Regions from separate parts of the Pandoraea sp. NE5 genome, predicted to be linked through region 4. Evidence: predicted binding sites of a transcription regulator. Region 4 holds the regulator's gene; each other region holds the start of a gene.

Region 1 (7,183 bases), 1.6 Mb from region 4:
CGAATATGGGTCGCGGGCGGGCGTGTGGCGCATCTTGCGCGAATTCGAGCGCCGCGGGCTTCCGTTGACCGTGTTTGGCGTGGCGATGGCCATGCAGCGTCATCCTGAGGTGACAGCCGCTTTTCAGGAATTGGGGCATGAGATCGCGTGTCACGGGTGGCGCTGGATTCATTACCAGAACATGGACGAGGCGACCGAGCGCGAGCACATGCGCATCGCGATCGACCTCTTCAAGGCAATGACGGGTAGCGCGCCGCTTGGCTGGTACACGGGTCGTGACAGCCCGAATACGCGGCGTCTGGTGGTCGAGCAGGGCGGGTTCGTGTACGACTCCGACAACTATGGCGACGACCTGCCATTCTGGACACAGGTGCGGACCGGCACGGGCGACGTCAAGCCTCACCTTGTCGTGCCTTACACCCTCGATTCCAACGACATGCGCTTCGCGGCACCGCAGGGCTTCAATACGGCGGATCACTTCTTCCATTATCTGCGCGATGCGTTTGACGTCTTGTATGCGGAAGGGGACGAGGCACCGAAGATGTTGTCGGTGGGCATGCATTGCCGCTTGCTGGGTCGCCCAGGGCGATTTGCGGCGTTGCAGCGATTCCTCGATCACATTGAGAAACATGATCGTGTGTGGGTGTGTCGTCGTATCGACGTGGCACGTCACTGGCAGACGCGCCATCCGTACGTGGCGGCGTGAGCGAGCAGATTTGGGTGAGGCGGCTACGTTGGGAACCGGCGTGGTCACTGGTAGAAATTTGAATCCGAAAGGCGTCACTCGGCTGTGCGAAAAGCATGGCGGGGCGCCACCTTTGTTCTCCGGGAGAGCAGTGAATGAACGCCCCGTTGTCTATGACCCAACGTACCGTTGCCGAACTGTCGGCGTTGCCCCGTGCCGAGTTCGTTGCGGCGCTCGACGGCATCTTCGAGCATTCGCCTTGGGTGGCCGAAGCGGCTTGGGACGACCGTCCGTTTGCCACCGTCGAGGCGTTGCAGGACGCCATGTGTCAGGCCGTCATCGATGCTGGCGAAGGCCCTCAGCTCGACCTCATCCGTGCTCACCCCGAATTGGCGGGCAAAGCGGCCGTACGAGGCGAACTGACGGCCGAGTCCACGCGTGAGCAAGCGGGGGCGGGGCTGGACCAGTGCAGTGCCGATGAATTTGCGCGGCTGACCGAACTCAACGATGCGTACAAAGCCAAGTTCGGGTTCCCTTACATCCTGGCGGTGCGTGGGCATACGCGTGCCAGCATCATCGAAAACTTCGCGGCGCGCGTTGCAAACAGCCGGGCGGACGAGATCGACGAATGCTTGCGACAGATCTTCCGTATCGCCGGATTCCGTCTGCAGGATCTGGTTCGCGACTGAACCGAAAGGAGACTGGGCGGATAGTGTCGGCCCGAGTGGTTTCCGTCCGTTGCAACCCGATTCGTCCCGTTTCAGACATTACCCAGCATCAAGGAGTTGGCATGGCCCTCGCCCCGCAAGACCCGAACGCACCGGAATTTGTGCGCCGTTACGTCAACTTGGCTGATCCGCGCCTGGGTGCGCAGGCGTTGGAGGCCAGCGACGAGTTTTTCGCGGCCAAGGAGCGCATGCTCAACCCTGAGCCGGCCGTGTTCATCCCTGGCAAATACGACGACAACGGCAAGTGGATGGATGGTTGGGAGACACGTCGCAAGCGTGTGAACGGCTACGACTGGTGTGTGGTCAAGCTGGCGCGACCGGGCGTGTTGTTTGGCGTTGACCTCGACACCAGCCACTTCACCGGCAACTTTCCGCCGGCCGCGTCGCTCGAGGGTTGCCACAGCCCGGACGGCGCCCCGGGCGAGTCGGCCGAGTGGTTCGAATTGCTGGCGTCGACCAGCTTGCAGGGCAATGCGCACCACTACCATGCGATTACGCAGTCGCGTGCGGTGACCCATGTGCGAGTGAACCTGTACCCCGATGGTGGCCTGGCGCGTTTGCGCGTGTATGGGTTGCCGCAGAGCGATTGGGCGCGACGCTCGCGTGACGAGTTGATCGACCTCATCGCGATGGAGAATGGCGGTTACGTCGTCGCGGCGAACAACCAGCACTTCGGGATGGCATCGAACCTGTTGATGCCGGGCCGGGGGGTGAACATGGGCGATGGGTGGGAGACGCGTCGACGTCGTGAGCCGGGCAACGACTGGGCGATCATTGCGTTGGCGCAGCCGGGCGAGATTGCGAAGATCGAAGTGGACACGGCGCACTTCAAGGGCAACTTCCCGGATCGTTGTTCCATTCAGGCGGCGTATGTGACGGGCGGCACCGAGCAGTCCTTGATTACGCAGTCGATGTTCTGGCCGGAGTTGTTGCCTGAGCAGAAATTGGCGATGGACAAGCAATTCAGCTTTGAGGAGCAGGTACAGAGGCTGGGGGCGATCACGCACATTCGCTTCAACATCATTCCGGACGGGGGTGTATCGCGTTTGCGGTTGTGGGGCCGGTTGAGCGAAAAGAAAGCGTAAGCGCGAATGAATCCCTCTCGCGCCCGGCAGGGGTGCGAGAGGGGGGGAAATGAAAAAAGGAAAAAAAGGAGAGTGACATGGCGGGAGCGGCGTTGAAGATCGAGCGATTGACGCGAGAGGCGTTTGCGCCGTTTGGCGATGTGATTGAGTTGTCGGGGGCGAAGCATTTCGGGATCAATGGCGGGACGACGGAGCGGTTTCACGATTTGGCGACGGTAGATTTGGGGCCGGAGGGCGGCCGCACGTTGGTCAATGTGTTTCGTGGCCAGCCGAGGCAGTTGCCGTATGAGGTGAAGATGTTGGAGCGGCATCCGTTGGGGAGTCAGGCGTTCATACCGTTGAAGACGACGCCGTACTTGGTGGTGGTAGCGCCGGCGGGCGAATTGGACGTGAGTCAGATGAGGGCGTTTGTTTCGGAGGGGTGGCAGGGGGTGAACTATGCGCGTGGCGTGTGGCATCACCCGTTGTTGGCGTTGGATGAGGTGAGTGACTTCGTGGTGGTGGATCGGGGTGGAGAGGGTCACAACTGTGACGAGCAGGATTTGCCGGGCACGTATGTGTTGACGCGAGCGGCGTTGGAGGCGGTGCGCTCAGCGCGAAAGGCCGCATAAGCAAAGCGGTAGCGAACGATAAGTGCAGGACAGTGAAGACGCCGGGGAGAGCCCGGCGTTTTGCATATGGGGGGATGAAAAAGCGAGGGAGGGAGGAGCGCGAGAGGAGACGCTAGGAGGCACTAGGAGGCACTAGGAGAAGCAAGAAGGAGGTAGGAGGAGAAGAGGGACTGGAGAGGCGTGGGCGACGACGCGGCCGTCCTGCGGCAGATGCGGAGCACGCGCGGGGCGGGTGCGGCGTCGCGATGGCGATGGAGACGGGCGGTGTCGACGGGACAGGGGCGGTGTGGGGGGAGGCGTGGGAAGCGGGCGGTGTCGGTGGGGGGACTGGGGGCGTGGAGGGGGATGGACCGGGGCCCCTTTCTGCAGCGAGTTGGGTTTATGTTTGAGAGGCGGAAAGGGGCCCCGGTCCGTCTAGGGGAGTGGTGTTGAGTTCAAATCACGGATGTGGTGCAAAAAAATGCATGGGGCGCACGAAAATCGTGCGAAAGGGATAAAAAACGGCACGGGCATGGATATTGCACGATCTCGACACAGCAATTTGCGGAGAAGCAAATGGTCGAGAGCTACAACGAGATGGCGAGCATCACGGGTGCGACGCGTGCGCATTACCGGCGGTTTGACGATTGGCTTAAATGTCAGTCCGAGGATGTCTTGCACCACAAGCGGGCCGAGGCCGACTTGGCGTTCCGGCGAGTGGGGATCACATTTGCTGTGTATGGCAATGAGGCGGGCACAGAGCGCTTGATCCCATTCGATTTGATTCCCAGAATTGTTCCTGCCCAGGAGTGGCAGACCTTGCAGGCGGGTTTGCGCCAGCGCGTGGACGCGTTGAACCGGTTCGTTCATGACGTCTACCATGAGCAGGACATCTTGCGTGCCGGGGTCATTCCGGCGGAGCAGGTATTACAGAACGCGCAGTATCGTCCCGAGATGCAGGGGGTGGACGTACCGGGCGACATTTACGCACATATCGCGGGTGTGGATATCGTGCGGGCGGGGGCGGGCGACGATGGCGTGTTCTACGTGCTGGAGGACAATCTCAGAGTGCCGTCCGGCGTGTCGTACATGCTGGAAAACCGCAAAATGATGATGCGGTTATTCCCTGAACTGTTCGCGAGAAACCGGATTGCGCCGGTCGAGCATTATCCTGACCTGTTGCTAGACAGTCTGCGCGCCGTGGCGCCGGTGGGGGTCGACGATCCTACCGTCGTCGTCATGACCCCGGGCATCTACAACTCCGCGTACTTCGAGCATGCCTTTCTGGCGCAACAGATGGGTATCGAGTTAGTCGAGGGGCAAGACCTGTTCGTCGAGGACAACCTCGTCTACATGCGAACCACCAATGGTCCGAAGCGCGTCGACGTCATCTATCGCCGAATCGACGACGACTTTCTCGACCCGTTGGCCTTCCGCGCCGACTCCACCTTGGGCGTGCCTGGCTTGCTCAGCGTCTACCGGGCGGGGCGTGTCACCTTGGCCAATGCCATCGGGGCCGGCGTTGCCGACGACAAATCCATCTACCCGTTCGTGCCGGACATGATCGAGTTTTACCTCGGTGAGAAGCCCATTCTCAACAACGTTCCGACCTACCAATGTCGTCGAGCGGACGATCTCGCCTACACCCTCGACAACCTTGGCGAACTCGTCGTCAAAGAAGTGCATGGTGCCGGAGGCTACGGCATGCTCGTGGGCCCGGCGGCCACCCGAGCCGAAATCGAGGCATTCCGCCAACGGCTCATCGCCAAACCCGACGGCTACATCGCCCAACCTACGCTCGCACTGTCCGCGTGCCCCACCTTCGTCGAGGCCGGCATTGCGCCGCGACACATCGACCTGCGTCCCTTCGTGCTCTCCTCCGGCAAAGGCGTCACCATGGTGCCGGGCGGACTCACCCGCGTTGCGCTTACCGAAGGCTCACTCGTCGTCAATTCCTCCCAGGGCGGGGGGACAAAAGACACCTGGGTACTCGAAAAATAAGCCACGTTCGCCGGACACGACAAAAAATCCTATCGGGAAGCCATCATGCTCAGCCGTACCGCCGATCACCTGTTCTGGATGGCTCGCTACATGGAGCGGGCCGAAAACACCGCACGCCTGCTCGACGTCAACTTGCAGAACCTGCTCTTGCCGCAAGATGCCATCGACGACGACGACGATGCCGACGGCGCCCGTGCGCACGCCGGCACCTTCAACGACGAGGCTGGCTGGCGCGCCACCTTGCGCATCTCCGAACTCGAGCCCGCGTTCAATCGCAAACATGGGCGTGCCACGCGTGCCAATGTCCTCGACTTCGTCGTACGTGACCGCGATAACCCATCGAGCATCGCCTGTTGTCTCGAGGCGGCACGCGAAAACGCGCGCGCCGTGCGGGGCACGCTCACCACCGAACTATGGGAAACCGTCAACAGCACCTGGCTCGAATTTCCGCGCATGCTCGACTTGCTGGAGCGCGACCCGGCCCAACTATTCGAATGGGTCAAAGTGCGCTCGCACCTCTCGCGCGGCGTCAGCTTCGGCACCTTGTTCCAGGATGATGCTTTCTACTTTACTCGGCTTGGCCTATTCCTGGAGCGCGCCGACAACACCGCGCGAATTCTCGACGTCCGCTTCCACGAAGCCGTGCGCACCGACCGCGCAGGCCCCGACGCCTCCCATCCCACCGACTTCTACTACTGGTCCGCCGTGCTGCGCAGCGTGTCCGGCTTCGAGATCTACCGCAAAGTCTACCGAGACGTGATTACCCCAGAGCGCGTCGTCGAACTGCTCATGCTCAACGCGCACATGCCACGCTCCTTGCTCGCCTCGCTCAGCGGCGTATGCGAAAACCTCGCCACCCTGTCCAATGCCCAGTCCGGGGATGTGGAACGCTACGCGGGAAAATTACAAGCCGAACTCAAGTACACCGACATCCAGCAGATCCACCAACAAGGCCTCCACCCCGTCCTGACTGCATTCCTCGAGCGCGTCTCCGTGCTCGGCAACAAGATCAGCCAGACCTTCCTGATCCCGCTCGCCGCCTGATGCCATGCGCCTGACCATCCGTCACGAGACCACCTACCGCTACGACACGCCGGTGCGTTACACCATCCAGCAGCTTCGGCTCACGCCTGCGGCGTCCGAAGTGCAGCGTATCGCGCACTGGCGGCTGAGCGCGCCCGGCAAACTCACGCCCGCGCGCGACGCGTTCGGGAACGACATGCATACCCTGGTACTTCATCAGCCGCACAGCGAAATCCATCTCATGGCCGAAGGCGAGGTCGACACCACACCGCTTATCGATGGACGGCTCGGCGAGACGACCCACGCCGTACCGGTGTTATCCTTCGCGAGCCCGACGCCGCTCACCGCGCGCAACGACGCCATCGACGCGCTTGCCGCCGCCGCCGGCGTGACCACGCCGGGCGAACTGCTGGCGCTCGCGGCCACCCTCTGCGAACAAGTCGACTACGAATCCGGAATCACCGGCGTGACCAGTACCGCCGCACAGGCACTTGCGCTTGGGCGAGGCGTCTGCCAGGATCATGCTCACCTGATGCTCGCCGTTTGCCGTGCGCGTGGCGTGCCGGCGCGATACGTCAGCGGGTATATCGATCCGGGCGACGTGCCGCACGCGGCCAGTCACGCATGGGTCGACGTGTGGCTCGACGGGGCGGGCTGGGTCAGCATCGACGTGACTCATGCCTGCTTCGCCAGCGGCAACTACTGCCGATTGGCCGTCGGACGCGATTATGAGTCTGCCGCGCCCGTCAGAGGCATGCGCAGCGGCGGTGCGACAGAAGCGCTGCACGTATCGGTCACAGTCGATACCGTGCCGCTCGATCAACAACAATAGCTTTCAGCGTGCCTGGGCCGAGGGCCCCGCACGGCAAGACAGGAACGACATGACGTATTGCGTGGCCATGAAGCTCGATGCCGGGCTCGTCTTTCTCGCCGATACCCGAACCAATGCGGGCGTCGATCACGTGAGCACCTTTCGCAAGATGCTCGTGTTCGAGCGCGCGGGCGAGCGCGTGCTCGTCCTGCTCTCGGCGGGTAACCTCGCGCTCACGCAGGCCGTGCGCCAACAACTTG
Region 2 (7,183 bases), 890 kb from region 4:
AGATCGAGCGCCAGGGACGCCGGCACTCATCGACAAAGCACGCGCTTACAGCAGCTTGCCCGGATTCATGATGCCGGCCGGATCGAACACGGCCTTGATCTCGCGCATCAAGCGCAACTCCAGCGGCGACTTGTACTTCGCGAAGGACGCGCGCTTGAGCTGCCCGATGCCATGCTCGGCGCTGATACTGCCGCCGTAACGCGCCACTTCGTCGAGCACTTCGGCGGTGATCGCCTCGCCGTGCTTCGCCATGAAGTCAGCCGCCTCGCCCGCGGGACGCGACAGGTTGTAATGCAGATTGCCGTCGCCGAAATGCCCGAAGATGAAGGGACGCACCTGCGGGCACACGCGCCGCACGCGCGCTTCGGCGCTCGTCATGAAATCCGGAATCGCTTCGATGGGCAGCGAAACGTCATGCTTTAGGTGCGGTCCGTCCGCGCGCTGGGCCTCGGAGATCTCCTCACGCAACTTCCACATTGCCTCCACCTGCCCCAGCGTGGACGACACCACGGCGTCGGCACACAGATCGCGCTCGATGGCCGTCTCGATCACGCGCTCCAGCAACGCGGCCAGCGCCTGTTCGTCCGCCGTATCGGCCAGCTCGATCAGCACGTAGCCGGGGTGCCGCTCGCCGAATGGCGCACGCACGTCGGGCACATGCGTCATCACCAGGTCGACACACTCGCCCGTGAAGAACTCGAACGCCTGCATGCGCGGGCCGCACGCCGCAAACAGCAATTCATACAAGGCCAGCGCCTGACGCGGCGACGTGACCGCGGCAATCACCACCTGACGCACGGGGGTCGGCGCATACAGCCGCAACGCCGCGGCAGTGATGACACCGAGCGTGCCTTCCGAGCCAATGAGCAACTGCTTGAGGTCGTAACCGGTGTTGTCCTTGCGCAGGGTGCGCAGACCATGCAGGATCTCGCCGTTCGGCAGCACGGCTTCGACGCCGAGCACCAGTTCGCGCGTCATGCCGTAGCGCACGACGTTCACGCCGCCGGCGTTGGTCGCGAGGTTGCCGCCGAGCTGACACGAGCCCTCGGCCGCGAGACTGAGCGGCAGCAGGCGGTTTGCATCGCGCGCGACGCGTTGCAGGTCTTCGAGAATGCAGCCGGCCTCGGCCACCAGCGTGTTGGCGATGGTGTCCAGACTGCGCACGGTATGCATGCGATCGAGACTGAGCACCACGTTCTGCGCCGACGCGTCGGGCGTGGCGCCACCGCACAGCCCCGTGTTGCCGCCACGCGGCACGACCGGCGTGCCCGTGCTCTGACATAGCGCGAGGATCTTCGCGACGTCTTCCGTCGTGCGCGGACGCACGACCGCCTGGGCGTTGCCGCGATACATGCCGCGCCAGTCGGCGAGCCACGGCGCAACGTCGTCGGGGGAGGTGAAAACGCTGTCGGCGCCGACGGCATCGACAAGGCGCTGAGCGAAAGCAGTGAAGGTCATAAGGTCGCGCGTCGGGGGTTACGGTGCGGAGGATGGCATCTGACGACGGGTCAGGCGCGGGTCGGCGCGATGGCGCCGGTAATGATGTCGCGCTCGGGCAGCGTCAGCCCGAGACGCGCGGACGCGCGCAACAGATGCGAGAGCGACGCCGCGCGCGCCAGCAGCGGATCGCGCGCCTTGATGGCATTGAACACCGCCACGTGCTCCTGATGCACCTGCGCGGCGAGTCCCTCGTGGCGCAGCGTGTTCGAACGCGCCGCTTGCACGACCTGCCGCATCTGCAGGTTCAGGTACTGAAGAAGATCGGCGTAATAACGATTGTGCGTGGCACGCGCAATCGCGGCGTGAAACGCGGTGTCGTACTCCACGCCGTTGTCGGCGTGGTACAGATTCGTCTCGAGTTTCTCCAGGATGTCGGCGAGTCGGCGAATGTCATCGTCGGTATGACGCACGGCGGCGAGTGCGGCGGCCGTGCTCTCCAGATCGAGACGCAGCTCGTAGACGCTCGCGAGGTCGGCAGCGTCTTGCCCGGCCGGCACCTGAAAACCGCTCGACGGCGTGCGCGCCTTCACGGTCACGCCCGCCCCCTGCCGGCTGTCGATCAATCCTTGCGCGCGCAGGCGCTCCGTCACTTCGCGGATCACCGCTTGGCTCACGCCGTACGTCTCGGCGAGTTGCTTGCCGGTCGGCAGCTTGGTGCCGATCGGATATGTCCCTTGCCGGATCGCCTCCTGCAACTGCTGCGCGACTTGTTCGGTCAAGGTCTTGGGCTTGGTGGTCATGCGTTCACGTCACGGAATATTTTTCTGGTTTGCATGTTATATGAAAACTTTTGACAGTCATCACCGAGTTAACCCTAGGTGCGCATCTCGTCTCCCGGTCCAGAAAAGACAAAGGCGGTGAGGGAGACTCCCTTCACCGCCTGCGTTGCTGCGCTTGATGCGCGTAGCCCTTAGAAGCCGATGAGCGCTTCCGTGACGTGACCCACATTCGGCGGCGCCGCGAAACAGTCGCTCACCAGCGCCCGCCACTGCTGGAACGCTTCCGAGTTACGGAAGTGGACAGTGTGATCTTCCAGCGTTTCCCATGTCACGACCAGGCTGTAGTGCGTCGGTTGCTCGATGGACTTGAGCAGACGCATGCCGTGGCACCCTTTCGAGCCCTTGAACAACGGCGTCGCCTTGGCGACACCTTGCTCGAACGCGGCTTCGGTGCCGGGCTTCACTTCGATCTGGGCGATTTCAAAGATCATCGGATTTCCTTAGTGATTTGCGCGTGATAGCGCTTATGTCGATCGTGTTCTCGTCGCACGACGGCGCGGTTGGCAGCGCGGCATCGTCGACACCGGACGGGCGGCATGGCCCCGTGAGACCGTCAGATTCTATACCGCGCGTTCACGCGACGCATCGCATGAACGGCCGCACATCCTTTCCGCTTTTTTCGGCCAGTGCGCGTCACGTCGATGCACGGACTTCGCTCATCGACACGCCACACGGCACCATGAACGTGCAACACGGCGCCGAAAATTTCATATCGCCAGACAAAACATCAATATCAATCAATGGGATACAAATTGCTGGCATTACTCTTGCATATCATCTTTCTTCTTCATGTTTGCACCAAAAGAGCACATTCATGCCCAATTCCAATACACCCGGCGACGTGCTGTTCCTTTTGCTCGGCGCGATCCTGGTACTTGCCATGCACGCTGGCTTCGCGTTTCTCGAACTCGGCACGGTTCGAAAGAAGAATCAGGTCAATGCCCTCGTCAAGATCCTGACCGACTTCGCGGTCTCGGGTCTCGCCTATTTCTTCATCGGCTATCCGCTCGCGTACGGCGTCGATTTCTGGTCGAGTGCCACGGTGCTCTCCGAGCACAACGGCTACGCGCTGGTTCGTTTCTTCTTCCTGCTGACATTCGCGGCGGCGATTCCCGCCATCGTGTCGGGCGGCATTGCGGAGCGCGCCAAGTTTCACCCGCAGTCCGTGGCGACGTTCTTCCTCGTCGGCGTGATCTATCCGTTCTTCGAGGGCATCGCCTGGAATGGCCATCTGGGGGTTCAGGACTGGTTCACGCATGCGCTGGGCGCACCGTTCCACGATTTCGCGGGTTCGGTGGTCGTGCATGCCGTTGGCGGCTGGATCGGGCTGGCTGCGGTGCTGCACCTCGGTGCGCGCCGGGGACGCTACAACGGCCAGGGACAAGTCGCCGCGCATCCGCCGTCGTCGATTCCGTTCCTGGCGCTTGGTGCATGGATCCTGATTGTCGGCTGGTTCGGCTTCAACGTCATGAGCGCGCAGCGCGTAGGCGGCATCTCGGGGCTGGTTGCCGTGAACTCGCTCATGGCGATGGTGGGCGGCACGCTCGTGGCGATGTGGGTCGGCAAGGACGACCCCGGCTTCATCCATAACGGCCCGCTCGCGGGACTCGTTGCAGTGTGCGCGGGCTCGGACGTCATGCATCCGCTGGGGGCACTTGTTGTCGGTGCGGTCGCCGGCGGCCTGTTCGTGTGGCTGTTCACGGTGACACAGAATCGTCTGCGCATCGACGACGTGCTTGGCGTGTGGCCGTTGCACGGCGTGTGCGGCGTGTGGGGCGGCGTGGCCGCGGGCATCTTTGGACAGACGGCGCTCGGGGGCGTGGGCGGCGTGAGCTTCCTCGCGCAGGTCGCCGGAACCGTGATGGGCGTGGTGATCGCCTTCGCCGGCGGCTATGTCGTGTACGGCGTGATCAAACGCTTTGTAGGCTTGAGGCTCGACGATGAACAGGAATACTACGGCGCCGACCTCTCCATCCATAAGATCACAGCGACGCCGGAGCGCGAGACGAATTGGTGAGTGAATGCTGGAACGCGACGATTAGCGTCGTACGGCGCTCGACAAGGGAAAGATTGCATCACTCCGGGAACATTCGGGTTTGAATCGTCCGCCGCTTCGACGACGAGCGCCGAACCCGCACGACATCTGCGCTGTTTTGCCAGCGCGCCAAACAACGACGCGGCGCGCTGGCTCAGGCGATGTCATCGATAGGGTAGCCGAGCCAAAGGCGCAAGATGCAAAAAAAAATCCCTCCGAAGAGGGACCAAATCACCCGGGGTTTTGGCGTTCCCGTGGTTAATGAACCGTATCTGTCTATCAATAACGCATCCAAATCGTCTGCCGGCGTAGATGAAGCAAGCACACGTTCGAGTGTGCGATTACGCGTTGAACTCGCCTCTACCCGACCCGACTGGTTTTCTTGATTACTGTTGCCCCGAGTATAGGAACGCGCCATCTCATCGTAAAATCATATTTTTAGTGATTCGATATCTGAATTTCAGATGACTGAAAATATCACGATGAAGCAGCTTCGATACTTTGTCGCCACAGTCGAATGCGGCCAGGTATCAAAAGCGGCGTCGCGCGAGCACGTATCTCAATCCGCCGTGACCGCTGCCATCCTTGCACTCGAGGATACGCTTGGGACAAAGCTCTTCGAGCGACATCCGCACGGTGTCAACGTCACCCTCGATGGCAACGATTTCTACAATCACGCCCGTCACGTTCTGGATTCGTTGGAAGATGCCGTGCACAAATCGCGAGCCCGCTCACGCGAGGTATCAGGCGTAATTCGCATCGCCGCGTCATATGCCGTCATGGGGTACTGTCTTCCGGAGGTCCTGGCTCGATTTCGTGCCAGCTACCCAGACGTGAGCTTTGAATTGCACGACCTGGATCGCGACGTTCTTGAGAAAGCCGTGCTCGGCGGTGATGTCGACGTCGGCGTGGCATTGCTTTCCAACGTGTCGGATCTTGGGCGTTTCGCTCACCGAAGTCTCATACGCTCGCCGCGAAAGCTCTGGGTCGCGCCGACGCATCCGCTCGCCGCGCTGGAGCGGCCAACGCTGCGCGACGTCGCAGACCATCCTTACGTCATGATTACCCTGGACGAAGGAGAATCCTCGTCGATGCGCTATTGGCGCAACGAGAAGCTGCAACCCAACGTGATACTGCGCACCGGTTCAATGGAAGCCGTTCGTGCGTTCGTATCTCATGGTTTCGGCGTAACGATATTGTCCGATATGGTTTTCAGACCTTGGTCGCTAGAGGGAAAACGTATCGAAACGCGAGAGTTGAAGAACGCCATTCCGCAGTTGGAAGTGGGCGTGCTGTGGTGCAAGTCGCGCGAGTGCTCCGCGGCGAGTCGAGCATTCATTGATTTTCTGGCCAATACCCGCCAATCTTGAAACGATATCGATAGACTTGGAGACTGACCGTGTGGCAACCCGATTCAACGACACTTCGCCTGTTCATCTCCATATGTGAATCGGGGAGCATCTCGCGTGCGAGTGCCCGCGAGGGAATGGCGGCGGCGGCGGTCAGCAAGCGAATCGCCGATATGGAGCATGCGCTGGGCACACCGTTGCTGACGCGTCGCTCACGCGGCGTCACGCTCACCCCCGCAGGCGAAATCCTCCTGCGCCACGCAAAGCTATTGACCTCTGGCGTCGAGAATCTCCACGCTGACTTGAGCGAGTTCGCCAGCGGTGTTCGCGGCATCGTACGCGTTGCGGCCAACGTCTCGTCAATCATTGAGTTTCTTCCAGAACAGATCGCCTCATTCTTGCGACAGAACAGCCGAATTAACGTCGTTCTCGAGGAGCGCGTCAGCACCGAAGTGGTAAGAAACGTCGTTGATGGCATCGCCGATATCGGCATTTGTCGCGATTTCGTAGGCGTTGGAGAAGTCGAAATCGTCCCATACCGTTCGGACAACTTCGCGGTGGTGGTTCATCAAAGTCACCCGCTGGCCAATCGAAATTCGCTCGCCTTCTCCGATACGCTGGAGTACGAGCAGATCGGTCTTTCGGTAAGCGCCGCGGTGAGTTCGCTGACAAAACGCATCGCGGCAGAGAGCAATCGCCAGATTCGCTATCGCGCGAACGTGTCGACGTTTGATGCTGCGTTCAGGCTGATTCAACTGAATCTCGGACTCGCCGTGCTCCCCGCCGAAGCGATCCCGCGATATCGCGACCTGTATGAACTGAAAGAAATTCCCTTGACGGATGATTGGGCACGGCGTCAATTCATCATCTGCCACCAAGCGACAGACCAGATGTCAGTCTCCGCTCGTAAGTTCCTCGACCACCTCCTCGCCTCGCCGCAGGCCTGACCTTTAGTCAATACCCTGATAGGGATTTCCCCACACAGCGTTCAGCAAGACTGGACGCGGGCAACAAGCCATCGCACACGGCGATGGCCGCCATCGTCGGCAACTGATTGTTCTCGCGCGTCCAGCCCGGCAAGCTTGGGGTTCGACCGGTACAAGGAATCAGGAAGCCATGCGGGAGACCCAACACGCTATTGTTCAGGAAGTCGGATTCAGAGATGGTCTACAGAGCATCTGTCGCGTCATGAGCACAGAGGCCAAGAAAAAGTGGATCGCCGCGACATATGACGCCGGTGTGCGACACATGGAAGTTACGTCCTTCGTGCCGCCCAAACTACTTCCTCAACTGGCAGACGCCGCTGAAATCGTCGATTTCGCCATTCGACATCCAGACCTCACTGTCACAGCTCTTGCGCCTAACCTTCGAGGCGCAGAAAACGCACTGAAAGCGGGAGTTCATCGCATCGTCGCTCCGATTTCGGTCAGCGAGAAGCATAGCCTGGCGAATGTCCGCAAAACGCCGGACGATATGATCGACGAGTTTCGGAGGATGCGCGAACTTCGCGACAGCGATCC
Region 3 (7,183 bases), 260 kb from region 4:
AGGTGTCGGTGCCCGGGACGATGAACGACCCCGGCATGGCCCCGCGACGGATGTACTGGTCCGAAATGCTCATCTGCTCGGCCTTCGTCGGCGGCAGACTCTCGGTCGGCGCTTGCGCCACGGACACCGCGACGGGATTCTTGGCTGTCTGGCTCTGCGCCATTTTCAACTGATCGAGCCGTACCGACAGATCGTGAATCTCCGCCTGAAGCTTGCTCATGTCATCGGCATGTGCTGCCGGCATCGCGCCGAGACCTGCAATTGCGCAGCACAGGACTTTCGCCGACAACGACTTGTCCAATTTCGAACGACGTTCTCGCCTCTTAGGTAACTTCGCCCACCGTTTCATCCGCTGTCTCCTGCATCTGATTGTTGTTCATGCAAACCCGCTCAAGGAAGCATCGTGAGCAGTGAACGAATCTTAGGGAGGACTAGCTGTCAACTGGCTGACGCTGGCGGGACTGAATTGACGGTGTTTACCCGGGGCGGCGGGGAAGTGGGCGGCGTAGGGTCTGCGGTCTAAGTCCCCTGCAGGAATTGCCTCGGAGGAGACGCGTCGGTCCGTTCGAGCAAGGCGAACCGGAGGCGCGCGTTGAGCAGGGCCGCCGGAAGTGTGCTGGCACCCGCGCCCGAGTCCACCACCACGGGAATCCGCGTCGCGTTGAAACCCACGGCAATGGCCATCACGCCATGAACGTTGGGCAATGACGTGCCATCGGCGATTCGAAATCGCTCGTTGGCCGCCGGATCGAACTGCTCGCTGACGAAGAAGCAGTCGTCATTTAAATTAAGGACCGAGACCTTGCTATCGGCCAGATCAAGATGACGGACACAGTGAGGTCTCGGTGTGGTGACGATAGGTGCGATCCGTGAAGTATCGATGGAACGCGAACCGTTCGAAATCGGCAGATTCCGAAATGTCGTTTGCCTGATCGTCACCACTGCAGCGTCATTTGACGCCGACCATCCCTGGCCGCCGCAAACGTCTCACGCCTACGCCACGCCCATCACCCCAAACCGCTCCCGATACGCCACCGGCGTCACGCCGTACTGGCGTTGAAACGCGCGGCGCAGGTTTTGTTCGTCGCCGAAGCCCACGCGCGCGGCGATGCGCTTGAGCGGCGCATCCGAATCGAGCAAGGCAAACCGGGCCGCCTCCAAGCGCATGCGCTCGACCGCCTTGGCCGGCGTCGACCCCGTCCGCGCGAGATAACTCCGCGCAAACGTGCGCGCGCTCATGTTCGCCTGCTCGGCCAGCCGCACCACCGACAGATCGCCATCGAGCCGTTCGGACATCCACGCATGCAAATCGCCGAACGGCGCTCCCGCCGCGACCTGCGCCTGCAATGGCGGGCTGAACTGCGATTGCCCCCCAGCACGCTTGAGGAACACCACCAGCCGACGCGCCGCCTGCAACGCGATATCCGCCCCCAAATCGTCCTCGACCAACGCCAACCCCAGGTCGATCCCCGCCGTAATGCCCGCCGAGGTCCAGACCGGATCCTCACGCACATAAATCGGATCCGACTCGACCCGCGCCTTCGGATAACACGCCTGCAACATCGCCGTGTCGAGCCAGTGCGTCGTCGCGCGACGTCCATCCAACAACCCCGCCGCCCCCAGAATGAACGCCCCCACACACACCGAACACACACGCCGCACACGCGGCGCGTAGGCGCGCAACCACTCGCCCACCTCACCCGGCACCGCCGGACGATGCGCCACCGCGCCGCCCACCGCGATCAATGTGTCGACGGACATCGTTTCGAGCGCGCGCATCGGCTCGGTGTGCAGCGTGATACCCGAGCCCGTCTCCACCGGCCCACCATGCTCGGACACCACCACGGTGCGATACGGTGTCGCTTGCCCCAACGCCGCGAAGTTGCGAATGACGGCGTGAAACGCGTCGAGCGGTCCGGCCAGATCCAGCAACACGAACGGCGGCACGATGAGAAAGGCAACGAGACGAGGTGGGTTCATGATCGCGAGAATGTCGGAGCGTCAGGCCGTCGCGGGCACCGCACGGCGCTTCGCGTCGACGGCATACCACACCGTCGCCAGCGCCGCGAGCGCCAGCAACGGGAAGGTCGCCTGGTTGATGGTGGCCCAGCCGAAGCGAGCGAGCAGTTGCCCCGCGAACAGACTCGCGAGCGCCGTCCCGGCGAAGGTGATGAATTCGTTGGCGGCCTGCGCGCGCGCACGCTCCGCCGAACGATACGACATCGTGAGCAACGTCGTGCCGCCCACGAACATGAAGTTCCATCCCACGCCGAGCAACGCCAACGCCGCATAGAAGTACGGCAGGCTCGTCGACGCGAGCGCCACGACACCGCACAGGGCGCTCATCGCAATGCCCGCCAGCAACACCGGCACCACGCCCCAGCGCTTGACGAGATGCCCCGAGAAGAACGACGGCGCATACATCCCCACCAAGTGCCACTCGATGATGTGCGCGCCGTCGTCGATGCTGTGCCCACACGTCACCGCCGCGATGGGCGTCGCCGTCATGACGAACATCATCACCATGAAGCCGATCAGGTTGTTCGCCAGCGCCGCCACATAAATCGGCTGACGCATGATCTCGCCGAGCGGCCTGGCCGGTAATGCATCCGCGTCGCCGGTGGCACTGGCAGCCGCATGCACCGGTAAATCGCGCAGCAATCCGACGAGCAACGCCAACGATATCGCCGAGAGAATCGCCACGACGAGATACGATCCCGCGAACGTCACCGGCGCGAGCCAGTTTTTACTGCCTGCCGCGAGCGCCGGTCCGATCACCGCCGCCAGCACGCCACCGGTGAGCACGATGGAAATCGCGCGTGGCTTGTCGTCGAGCGGCACGACGTCGGCCGCTGCCAGCCGGTAATAGCGCGCGAACGCCTGAAACACCCCCACACACGCCGTACCCGCGCAGAACATCGCAAAGTGACGCTCGTAGATCGCCATGACCGACACCAGCCCGCCGACCGTGCCGAACAATGCGCCCAGCGCGAAGCCGAGACGCTGACCGATACGCTGGATCAACATCGACGCAAAGATCGTGGTGATGGCGGACGCCACGGTAATCAGCGAAAACGGCAGCGTCGCATAACCTTTGTCGGACGCCAGCATGTAACCGACAAGCCCCGTCAACGTCAGGTCGACGGACATCGCCGCCGTGAATAACGCCTGGCACGCGGCCAGCACCGCGGCATAGCGGCGGCCCATCGAACGATCGGGGCGCCCGGAACGCTTCGGGCGCCCGCTGGGTTCGGAATCCGTGGGGCGCGCGGCGCGCCCGGCAATGGCATCGGTCATGAGCGTGTTGTCGAACAAGTCGGAGAGTCGTCGGGAGCCCTCATCTTGCCGTCGACCGGTTTGGCACGAATGCCAATCATGCATCAAAAAATGCCACCTCGTCGTCAGGCGTCTCGGGCGCCAAGCAGTCGTCCTGGCCGGCGACCTTCCTGGTGGTCATGCCACCGAATCGCGCCAACTCGGTGCGCACCAACTCAGCGCGCAGCCGCACCACACTGCTTCGTTCGGAAGACGACACGCCGATGAACCCCTGCGCAGAGTCCCATGCGTACGACATGATCGACCCTGACGATTCGACGCGCAGACGCCGCCCTCGCGGGCCTGCGCGCGCTTAGCGACGTTCGACGCTTTTGCTTGCGCGACCGTGCACCGTTACCTCGCATGCCCAATCCCGCCCATCGCTGGCACGGCCCTTGCGTTACTCCTCCGGTACCGGATCGACCGGTCTAACCAGGAAAGGGGAAGACGTACCATGAAACGACGCACGCTACTCCAGATGGCGGCCCTCTCGGGCGCCGCATCGCTGACGGGCATGGCGCCCAACTTGTTCGCGCAGAGCAAGTCGCCCATCAAGGTCGGCATCCTGCACTCGCTCTCGGGCACGATGGCCATCTCGGAGACGTCGCTCAAGGATGTCGCGCTCATGACGATCGCCGACATCAACGCCAAGGGTGGCGTGATGGGCCGCCCGCTCGAAGCCGTGGTGGTCGACCCGGCGTCGAACTGGCCGCTCTTCGCGGAAAAGGCGCGTCAGTTGCTCACCAAGGACAAGGTCGCCGCCGTGTTCGGCTGCTGGACGTCGGTGTCGCGCAAGTCGGTGCTGCCCGTCTTCGAAGAACTCAACGGCCTGCTCTATTACCCGGTGCAGTACGAAGGCGAAGAGATGTCGAAGAACGTCTTCTACACGGGCGCGGCGCCGAACCAGCAGGCGATCCCGGCCGTGGAATACGTGATGAGCAAGGAAGGCGGCGGCGCCAAGCGCTTCTTCCTGCTCGGCACCGACTACGTCTATCCGCGCACGACCAACAAGATCCTGCGCGCCTTCCTGCATTCGAAGGGCGTCGCCGACAAGGACATTCAGGAGGTCTACACGCCGTTCGGCCACAGTGATTACCAGACCATCGTCGCCAACATCAAGCAGTTCGCCCAGGGCGGCAAGACCACGGTCATCTCGACCATCAACGGCGACTCGAACGTACCGTTCTACAAGGAACTCGGCAACCAGGGCCTGAAGGCCACCGACGTGCCGGTGGTGGCCTTCTCCGTCGGTGAAGAGGAACTGCGCGGCATCGACACGAAGCCGCTCGTCGGGCACCTCGCGGCATGGAACTACTTCATGTCGGTGAAGAACCCGACCAACGACGCGTTCAAGAAGGAGTGGTTCGCCTACGTCAAGGCCAAGGGCCTGCCCGGCGGCGACAAGCGCGTCACGAACGATCCGATGGAAGCCACGTTCGTCGGCATGCATATGTGGAAGCAGGCCGTCGAGAAAGCGGGCAGCGTCGACGTCGACAAGGTACGCACCGCGATGATCGGCCAGTCCTTCAAGTCGCCGGACGGCTTCGACATGGTCATGGACGGCAATCACCACCTGCACAAGCCGGTGATGATCGGCGAGATTCGCCCGGACGGGCAGTTCAACGTCGTGTGGAAAACCAAGACCACGGTGCGTGCGCAGCCGTGGAGCCCGTACATCGCGGGTAATGAAGGCAAGCCCGACAAGGTCTGACCCTCCTTCCATTCCCTGCGCCGGCGCCGGATCGATGGCCGCCGGCGCGCGCAGAGGTTTTGATGATAACGATAAGACGCTGGACCGCTGCCGCCCTTGTCCTGCTCTCGCTGGGCGCCGCGCTGACCACTCCCTCCCTGGCCCATGCCGCCGTCTCGAGCGCCGACCTCACGGCGCTGGCCGGCGACGACTTCGACGCCAAGTCGCAGGCCATCGATCATCTTGCGTCCGACGACTCGCCGCAGGCCGCCGCACTCCTCAAGGCGCTGGCCGACGACACGGTCGTGACCGTGGGCGATCGCCTCGCCATCCAGGACGGCGAGAAGACCCTCGATCCGATCACGGGCGCCCCGATCAAGGGCGACAACGCGGGATCGATCACGCTCAACAACGTGCTGCGCGCCAAGGTCGCTACGGCCGCCGCCGCCGGCGCCTTGCGCTCGCCCGATCACGACGCCCGGGCGCAAGCCATCGACACGATGCTGCAAAACCCGTCGCCCGCATTCAAGACGCTCATCGAACAGGCGCGCCAGAAGGAGACCGATCCGACGCTGCGCAAACGGCTCGACCAGCTCTGGGCACAGACGGCATTGCACGACACCGACGCGAAGAAGCGTCGTGAAGCCATCGATCTGATCGCCGCGGCGGGCGACCCTCAGATGCGCGATCTGCTGCTGCCCATCGTCGCGAAGCAAGCGGACGGCACCTATGCCGAACCCGACGCCAGCGTGCGCAGCGCCGCCGACATCGCCCTGACGAAACTGGCCGCAGCCCAGCGCCGCAGCGAGTTCTTCGGCACGCTTTTCGCCGGTCTGTCGCTCGGCAGTGTGCTGCTGCTCGCCGCGCTCGGCCTGGCCATCACCTATGGCCTGATCGGCGTCATCAACATGGCGCACGGCGAATTCCTGATGGTCGGCGCGTACGCCACGTATGTGGTGCAGACACTCTTTCAGCGCTTCCTGCCGGGGGCGTTCGACGCCTACCTGGTCGCCGCCGTGCCCGCCGCCTTCCTTGTGGCGGCCTTCCTCGGCTTCGTGCTGGAGCGCACCGTCATCAAGCATCTGTACGGCCGCCCGCTCGAAACGCTGCTCACGACGTTCGGTATCAGCCTGCTCATGATCCAGGGCGTGCGCACGCTGTTCGGCGCGCAGAACGTGGAAGTGATCAATCCCTCGTGGATGAGCGGCGGCGTCGCCGTACTGCCCAACCTGATGTTGCCGTATAACCGCATCGCGATCCTGATATTCGCGCTGGTGGTCGTGGCGCTCACCTGGTCGGTGCTCAACCTCACGCGCCTGGGGCTGTTCATTCGCGCCGTCACGCAGAACCGGTCGATGGCCGCCTGCGTCGGCGTGAAGACGGGACGCGTCGACAGCTATGCCTTCGCGTTTGGCGCGGGCATTGCCGGACTGGGCGGATGCGCGCTCTCGCAGATCGGCAACGTCGGCCCGGACCTCGGGCAGAGTTACATCATCGACTCGTTCATGGCCGTGGTGCTGGGCGGCGTGGGACAACTGGCCGGGACCATCGTCGGTGCGTTCGGCCTGGGCATCGCCAACAAGCTGCTCGAACCGGTGTGGGGTGCCGTGCTCGCCAAGATCGCCGTGCTGATCCTGATCGTGCTGTTCATCCAGAAACGCCCGCAGGGCATGTTTGCGCTCAAAGGGCGCAGCGCGGAGGCCTGAATGCAGACGTCGAACTTCCTGCCCGAAGGGATCGCCCCTTCGATCTCGCTGGACGTGCCGCCGCGCGCCCGGCTCCTGCCGAAGCATGTCGCGCCCTTGCTGTTCGCGTTCGTGCTGGCGGTGACGATTCTCGTGCCGGTTTGCGCCCTGGTGCTGCCGGCCACGCACCCGTTGCATCTGTCGGCCTACGCGATGACGCTCGTGGGCAAGATCATGTGCTACGCAATTGCGGCGCTCGCGCTCGATCTGGTGTGGGGCTATTGCGGCATCCTGAGCCTGGGCCACGGCCTGTTCTTCGCGCTCGGCGGGTATGCCATGGGGATGTACCTGATGCGCGGCATCGGGCGCGACGGCGTGTATCACAGCAACTTGCCCGACTTCATGGTGTTTCTCGACTGGAAGTCGCTCCCCTGGTACTGGACCGGCACCGAGCATTTCGCCTGGGCGATGTTTCTCGTCGTGGCACTGCCCG
Region 4 (7,183 bases):
ACAACGCCGAACTCCGCGAGGTATTGCACGCGCTGGGTGTCGGCGGCCAGCCCGACCGCGTGCGGGCCGATCACGATGCCCACGCTCAGGTAGCCGAGCATCGGCGGCAGATGAAGCATGCGGAACAACACCACCCCGACACAGGCGGCAAACAGCAGGACAAGAGTGAGTTCGAGCGGTGATGCCATCGGCTAAGGTGGGTTTCCTGAGTGAATCTGAATGCTGGCGGTCTGACCGAACGCGGTACTTGCTATGCAAGTGCCGTGCCAGATAGCGTTGGCGCAGTGGTCTCCGACGAGGCACCGGGCCGCTTCCTGGGTGGTCTCGAACGGTGCAGGTCCAAGCCTGGCGCGGCTGTCCTCGGCGCCGCGTGCGTTTTGATATACTTCGCGCATGATAGCGAAAATCAATCCAGGCCGGGCACTCGAGGTCGCCCGGGAGGTGTTGCGCACCGAAGCCGACGCCATCGAACGCGTCTCCGCGCACCTCGACGACAGCTTCTTCGAAGCGATCTCTCTGCTGCTCGCCTGCCGCGGGCGCGTGGTCGTCACCGGAATGGGCAAATCGGGCCACATCGGCCGCAAACTGGCCGCCACGTTCGCCAGCACCGGCACACCCGCCTTCTTCGTTCACCCGGCCGAAGCCAGCCACGGGGACCTGGGCATGATCACGACCGACGACGTCGTTGTCGCCCTGTCCAACTCCGGCGAGACGGGGGAACTGGTCAGCATTCTCCCGATGATAAAGCGCATCGGCGCGAAGCTCATCGCCATGACCGGCAACGCCGCCTCCAGCCTGGGGCGCCTGTCCGACGTGCACCTCGACGCGCACGTCGACAGAGAAGCCTGCCCGCTGGGCCTCGCACCGACCGCCAGCACCACGGCCGCTCTCGCCCTGGGCGATGCGCTTGCCGTCACGCTGCTCGACGCGCGCGGTTTCGGCGCCGAGGACTTCGCCCGGTCGCATCCGGGCGGCGCGCTCGGTCGACGTCTGCTGACGTTCGTGCGCGATGTCATGCGCACCGGCGAGCGCGTTCCGCGCGTGCGCGCCGATGCCAGCCTGTCCGATGCCCTACTGGAGATGACCGCCAAGGGTCTGGGCATGACGGCCATTGTCGATGCCGACGATCGCGTTGTGGGCATCTTCACGGACGGCGACCTGCGCCGCCTGTTCAAGCGTACGCTCGATTTCACCACGCTCACGCTGGCCGACGTCATGAAGGCCGGACCGCGCAGCATCGGCCCCGATCAACTCGCCGCCGAAGCCGCCGAACTGATGGAACGTTTCGGCATCACGCAATTGCTCGTGACCGAGAACGACCGCCTCGTCGGTGCGCTCAACGTGCACGACCTGTTCGCCGCCAAGGTCGTGTGAGCCGCTTGCCCATGAATCAGCCCAGCATCGCCCAACCCACTCGTTCCGCCCCGCTTGATGCGACCGACGTGACCGACGCCGCTGCGCGCGCCGCTCGCCTGCGTGTCATGGTGTTCGACGTCGACGGTGTCCTCACCGACGGCGGCCTGCGCTACGGACCGGCCGGGGAAGTCATCAAGACCTTCGATTCGCTCGACGGCCACGGCCTGAAGCTGCTCGCCGAGGTCGGCATCGTCACGGCCATCATCACCGGACGCCAGTCCGAAATCGTCGCCAAACGCGCGGCCGATCTTCGTGTCGCACACGTCTATCAAGGCGTGCAGGACAAACGCGCCGCATTCGAAGACCTGTGCGCCAAGGTGTCAGTGACGAGCGAGGTTTGCGGCCATATCGGCGACGACTGGCCCGATCTGCCGATCCTCAGCCGCGTGGGCTTCGCCGCCTGCCCGGCCAATGCCCATGCCGAAGTCAGGGCACGCTGCCACTGGGTTGCCGCCACGCGCGGCGGCGAAGGCGCCGTGCGCGAGCTGTGCGACTTCATTCTGCGTGCCCAGGGACGTTACGACGCCCTGCTCGCCGACGCGCTCGCCTGACGCGTCGAGGAAGCCGATCATCCATGGCCACTCAACGCCTCTCACCCGCTTCGCTGGTCGCCATCGTCGTGCTGGCCGGCCTGGCCGCCGGCACTTACTGGCTCGTGCAACGCACGCTGCCGTCTGACGCCGACCGCGCGCCGTATGTAAAGCAGCACATTCCGGATTACTTCGCCGACGACATGGTGATCTCCACCCTGTCGGCGACCGGCCTCACGCAATACCGCGTCAATGCCGTGCACATGACGCATTACGAGGACGACCAGACCACGGCCATGACCATGCCCGCCGTCCGCGCGTTCACGCCGAATCAACCGGAAGTGACCGCCACGAGCAAACGCGGCACGCTCAATGCCGACATGTCCGTCGTCGATCTGTACGACGACGCGGTCGTGGTACGTCAGGCCGGACCGCGCGATCCGCAAATGCGGGCGCTGTCCCAGCACTTCCAGGTGCTCGTCAACGACGACATCGTGCGCACGGAATTGCCAGTCCAGCTGTTCCGCGGTGCTTCCGTGATGTACGGCGATGGCATGATTTTCAATAACATCTCGCGCGCCGTACAATTGCTCGGCAATGTTCACGGCACGATCCAGCCGGCGGAACTGGGCGGCAATCGCCCGGCACCGGCCGCCGCGCCGAGCGCGCCACTCCAGACCAAACCGGGCCCCAAGACCCCATGACCGATCGCCGCCAACCGCGCCCCGTCTCCCTGTCGCTGCGTCGCCTGCGCGCACTGGCCGCCGCCTTCGCCATGCTCGGCGCCCTCGCGTCGCCGCTCGCCCATGCCGAACGCGCCGACCGCGACAAGCCGCTCAACATCGAGTCGGATCACATGAGCTACGACGACCTCAAGCAGGTCAACATCTTCACCGGCAACGTGACGATGACCAAGGGGACGATTCTCCTCAAGGCCGATCGCGTCGAAGTGACTCAGGATCCAGAGGGCTATCAGTACGCCACGGCCTATTACAAGCCGGGCGGCCCGCTCGCCTACATGCGCCAGAAGCGCGACGGCCTGGACGAATACATCGACGGCTGGGGCCAAACGATCTATTACAACGGCAAGACCGAAGTCGCCACGCTGACCACACAAGCCACGCTCAAGCGCCTGGCCGGCGGCACGAGGGTGCTCGACGAAATTCACGGTAGCGTGATCACGTACGACACGTACAACGAGGTCTATACCGCCAACAGCGGTGCCGATCAGGTCAACGCCAACAATCCGAACGGCCGCGTGCGCGCCACGCTCGCCCCGCGCAATGCCACTGGCGCGAACCAGCCAGGCGCCGGCGGCGCGAGCAAGCCGGCGGCCGCGCCCAAGGGCGATCTGCCGCCGCTGTCTCCCTCCAAAAGCATCGGGAATCCGCGTGAGTAATTCTGCCAATAGCAACGCCTCGACGATCCATCCGGGCGACGGTCAATCGGGCAAGCCGAGCGCGCTCGTGGTGCGCTCGCTCAAGAAACAATACGGTGCCCGTACTGTTGTCAAGGACGTCTCGCTCGATGTGAAGAGCGGCGAAGTCGTGGGACTGCTCGGCCCGAACGGCGCGGGCAAGACGACATCGTTCTACATGATCGTGGGCCTCGTGCCCGCCGACGACGGCGAAATCCAGCTCGACGGCAACGTGATCAGCGAGCTGCCGATTCACGAGCGCGCCCGCATGGGCGTCTCGTACCTGCCGCAGGAAGCGTCGGTGTTCCGCAAGCTCACGGTCGAAGACAACATCCGGGCGGTGCTCGAATTGCAGCTCGATGCGCACGGCAAGCCGCTCAAGCGCGACGAGATCGACCGACGCATCGAAGCGCTGCTCGACGAGTTGCAGGTGAGCCATTTGCGCGAAAATCCGGCGATGTCGCTCTCGGGCGGCGAACGCCGCCGCGTGGAAATCGCCCGCGCCCTGGCCACGCAACCGCGCTTCATTTTGCTTGACGAACCGTTCGCGGGCGTCGATCCGATCGCCGTGCTGGAAATCCAGCGAATCGTGCGTTTTCTGAAAGATCGTGGCATCGGTGTCCTGATTACCGACCACAACGTACGCGAGACGCTCGGCATCTGCGATCACGCCTACATCATTAGCGAAGGCTCGGTGCTCGCCGCCGGCACGCCCGACCAGATCGTGGCCGACGAAAGCGTGCGGCGCGTATATCTGGGCGAAAACTTCCGGATGTAAAGCAAATTTTTCGCATGTAAACCCTGCCTCCGATAGGGGGCCGGGCCGGTTTCGCTGGCGTGACAAAGCCTCTACAATGAAGGCGAGAAATGCTATGAAACCGACCCTTCAACTCCGCACCTCCCAGCACCTGACCCTCACGCCTCAGTTGCAGCAATCCATCCGATTGTTGCAACTGTCGACGCTCGAACTTCAGCAGGAAGTCGAGCACGCCCTCACCCAGAACCCGATGCTCGAGCGCGAGGACGATTGGCTCGCCGGCACGATCCGTGTGGGCACGGACGGATCGCTGCGCAATGAGCGGGGCTCGTCGAGCAGCAGCACCAACGACACGCCGGAATCGGCCAGCGGCCAGGACGACGCCCGCGAACTCGACGGCGAGACCCGCTTCGACGACAACGCGCGCGACGGTGGCAACGACTGGAGCCTGAACGACTTTGCCCGCTCGGGCAGTGCGTCGGACGACGACGACAATGAGCGGCCGCAACTGCACGTCGATCATCCCAATCTTCGCGAACACCTGCTCGCCCAGTTGCGCCTGACGAAAGCCAGCCCGCGCGATCGCCTGCTGGTGGAATTCCTGATCGAATCGCTCGACGAAGACGGCTATCTCGGCACCCTGCTCGACGAAATGCAGGCGGAAATGTCCGAGGAACTTGGGCTCGAGACCGAAGAGATCAACGCCGCGCTCGCGCTGCTGCAGAGCTTCGACCCGGCAGGCGTGGGCGCCCGAACCCCGTCAGAATGCCTTCGCCTGCAACTCCAGCGGCTGCCGGCAAGCAGCGTGCGAACTCTGTCGCTGCGCATCGTTTCCGATCATCTGGAGCTGCTCGCCGCGCGCGACTACACACGGTTGCGTCGTCTGCTGGGCGTGAGCGAGGACAGCCTGCGCGCGGCGCATCAACTGATTCGCTCGCTCGACCCGTTCCCGGGCGCCGCCTACGGCTCGCCCCAGGCGGATTACGTCATCCCCGACGTGCTCGTGCGCAAGCAAGGCGGCGGCTGGACCGCCGAACTCAATCCCGAGGTCATGCCGCGCCTGCGCATCAATGAAATGTATGCGCGCATCCTTCGCAACAACCGCAATGCGCCGGGAACCGGCAACCTGCAGCAGCAACTTCAGGAAGCGCGCTGGCTCATCAAGAACATCCAACAGCGGTTCGACACGATCCTGCGCGTGTCGCAGGCGATCGTCGAGCGTCAGAAGAACTTCTTCACGCATGGCGAAATCGGCATGCGGCCCTTGGTTTTACGCGAAATTGCTGATACGCTGGGTTTACATGAATCCACGATTTCACGCGTGACAACCAGTAAGTACATGCTCACTCCATTCGGAACCTTCGAGCTTAAGTACTTCTTTGGTTCACACGTGGCCACGGAAGCCGGGGGCGCCGCCTCATCGACCGCCATCCGCGCACTCATCAAGCAACTCATAGGAGCAGAAGATCCGCAGACCCCCCTTTCCGACAGCCGTATCGCGGAGCTGCTGGCAGAGCAAGGGTTCGTGGTAGCGCGACGCACCGTCGCGAAATACCGCGAAGCCATGCGCATTCCCGCAGTGAACTTGCGCAAATCTTTGTAGGACGGTCCTGGTGTGCCATCTTGGCTCGCTGGGGCATCACGCCGCAGTGCGACATTGCGTCACGCCAATGGCTCGCACTCCCGCTAGCCAGCGTTGCTTGTGACGCGGCCTGCACTTCGGCATTTCAGCAAGGAGAGCAGCTATGAATCTGAAGATCAGTGGACATCATCTCGAACTCACGCCGTCGCTGCGCGAATTCGTGGTCAACAAGCTTGAACGCGTGTTGCGCCATTTCGACCAGCTCATCGGTGCCGAGGTGATCCTATCTGTCGACAAGACCAAGGAGAAGACCGGACGCCAGATCGCTAGCGTCACCGTGTATCTCAAGGGCAAGGAGATTTTCGTCGAGAAGTGTGACGAGAATATGTACGCCGCCATCGACAAGCTGATCGACATGCTCGACCGCAAGGTTATGCAATACAAGGACAAGGTTCAGGATCATGGCCGCGAGGCCCTCAAGCACCAGGAACCTCCCGAGGCGGAACCGCTGCAATGAGTCTGTCCGGGCAAGGTAGCCGCATTGACCGACACTGACGGCGATTCGCGAGGAAGCCCACGCGCACATCGACGTCTGTCGTAAGTCTCTGGCATCACCCACCGCGGGGCCGTTGAACGGCCCCTTTTGCATGCTCCCTCGCATCGCCGGGAGTGCGTCGACGGGTGGTCTATAATGCGAGGTCAACCGGGGGGCTGGAGGGCGACCATGCGTTCGCCCGCATTACAAGATGAACCGTTTAGTCAAACTCTTACCTGCGTCCAACATATTGCTTGGACTGTCTGTCACCAGCAAGAAGCGCGTCTTCGAGCAAGCCGGGCTTCTCTTCGAGAACAATGCCGGCCTGTCGCGCGCGCTTGTCACCGACAATCTGTTCGCCCGCGAGCGTCTCGGCTCGACCGGACTGGGAGAAGGTGTGGCCATTCCGCACGGGCGCATCAAGGGCCTCAAGCATCCGATGGCAGCCTTCGTGCGCCTGGACGATCCGATTCCCTTCGAGGCCCCCGACGCGCAACCCGTGTCCCTGCTGTTCTTCCTGTTGGTACCGGAGCAGGCAACGCAGCAGCATCTCGAGATATTGTCCGAAATTGCGCAGTTGCTCTCGGATCGCACGATGCGCGAGACCTTGACCTCCGCGCCGAGTGCCGACGATATCCATACTGCGCTCGCGAACTGGCAACCCTGAGCCGGCGCTGGTGCGGCTATCCCGGTGTTTCGGGGTATCGCGCCGCGACGCAGGACGAACTCCGTAGCACCCAACCCCAACCGAACGAGGCGACGCGGTGGAACTGACCGGCATCAACGCGCAAAGCATTTTCGACGACAACGCCGCCACGCTGCGTTTGTCGTGGCTGACCGGGCACGAGGGGTGGGAACGTGGCTTCACGCCCGAGAGCGTGTCGACGGCCACCTCCAGCGCCGACCTCGTGGGTCACCTGAACCTCATTCACCCGAACCGGATTCA

Evidence for each region. The regulator sigma-54, encoded in region 4, starts transcription at its own class of promoters, with help from an activator protein. The targets are predictions, from matches to a motif close to TGGCANGNAANCTGCTTT.
Region 1: a site for sigma-54 is predicted at 3,617-3,634, ahead of PanNE5_RS19580 (circularly permuted type 2 ATP-grasp protein). Genes of this name have one in related genera too.
Region 2: a site for sigma-54 is predicted at 3,021-3,038, ahead of PanNE5_RS00075 (ammonium transporter). Genes of this name have one in related genera too.
Region 3: a site for sigma-54 is predicted at 3,700-3,717, ahead of urtA (urea ABC transporter substrate-binding protein). Genes of this name have one in related genera too.

Annotation. Positions count from the first base shown of each region.
Region 1 is NZ_AP025517.1:4,326,018-4,333,200, reverse strand. It holds gene puuE (allantoinase PuuE) at 1-706, shown strand, start outside; gene uraD (2-oxo-4-hydroxy-4-carboxy-5-ureidoimidazoline decarboxylase) at 853-1,374, shown strand; gene alc (allantoicase) at 1,476-2,498, shown strand; gene PanNE5_RS19585 (ureidoglycolate lyase) at 2,576-3,109, shown strand; gene PanNE5_RS19580 (circularly permuted type 2 ATP-grasp protein) at 3,665-5,089, shown strand; gene PanNE5_RS19575 (alpha-E domain-containing protein) at 5,135-6,133, shown strand; gene PanNE5_RS19570 (transglutaminase domain-containing protein) at 6,138-6,944, shown strand; gene PanNE5_RS19565 (proteasome-type protease) at 6,994-7,183, shown strand, end outside.
Region 2 is NZ_AP025517.1:12,435-19,617, forward strand. It holds gene PanNE5_RS00060 (FAD-binding oxidoreductase) at 46-1,458, opposite strand; gene PanNE5_RS00065 (FadR/GntR family transcriptional regulator) at 1,509-2,240, opposite strand; gene PanNE5_RS00070 (antibiotic biosynthesis monooxygenase family protein) at 2,411-2,710, opposite strand; gene PanNE5_RS00075 (ammonium transporter) at 3,094-4,296, shown strand; gene PanNE5_RS00080 (LysR family transcriptional regulator) at 4,779-5,684, shown strand; gene PanNE5_RS00085 (LysR family transcriptional regulator) at 5,714-6,610, shown strand; gene PanNE5_RS00090 (hydroxymethylglutaryl-CoA lyase) at 6,780-7,183, shown strand, end outside.
Region 3 is NZ_AP025517.1:1,166,704-1,173,886, forward strand. It holds gene PanNE5_RS05450 (porin) at 1-220, opposite strand, end outside; gene PanNE5_RS05455 (hypothetical protein) at 520-942, opposite strand; gene PanNE5_RS05460 (GlxA family transcriptional regulator) at 994-1,980, opposite strand; gene PanNE5_RS05465 (MFS transporter) at 2,002-3,207, opposite strand; gene PanNE5_RS05470 (hypothetical protein) at 3,374-3,574, opposite strand; gene urtA (urea ABC transporter substrate-binding protein) at 3,830-5,026, shown strand; gene urtB (urea ABC transporter permease subunit UrtB) at 5,089-6,711, shown strand; gene urtC (urea ABC transporter permease subunit UrtC) at 6,712-7,183, shown strand, end outside.
Region 4 is NZ_AP025517.1:906,857-914,039, forward strand. It holds gene PanNE5_RS04170 (monovalent cation:proton antiporter family protein) at 1-188, opposite strand, end outside; gene PanNE5_RS04175 (KpsF/GutQ family sugar-phosphate isomerase) at 394-1,374, shown strand; gene PanNE5_RS04180 (KdsC family phosphatase) at 1,482-1,967, shown strand; gene lptC (LPS export ABC transporter periplasmic protein LptC) at 1,991-2,650, shown strand; gene lptA (lipopolysaccharide transport periplasmic protein LptA) at 2,647-3,345, shown strand; gene lptB (LPS export ABC transporter ATP-binding protein) at 3,371-4,141, shown strand; gene PanNE5_RS04200 (RNA polymerase factor sigma-54) at 4,236-5,723, shown strand; gene hpf (ribosome hibernation-promoting factor, HPF/YfiA family) at 5,866-6,219, shown strand; gene ptsN (PTS IIA-like nitrogen regulatory protein PtsN) at 6,449-6,904, shown strand; gene hprK (HPr(Ser) kinase/phosphatase) at 7,002-7,183, shown strand, end outside.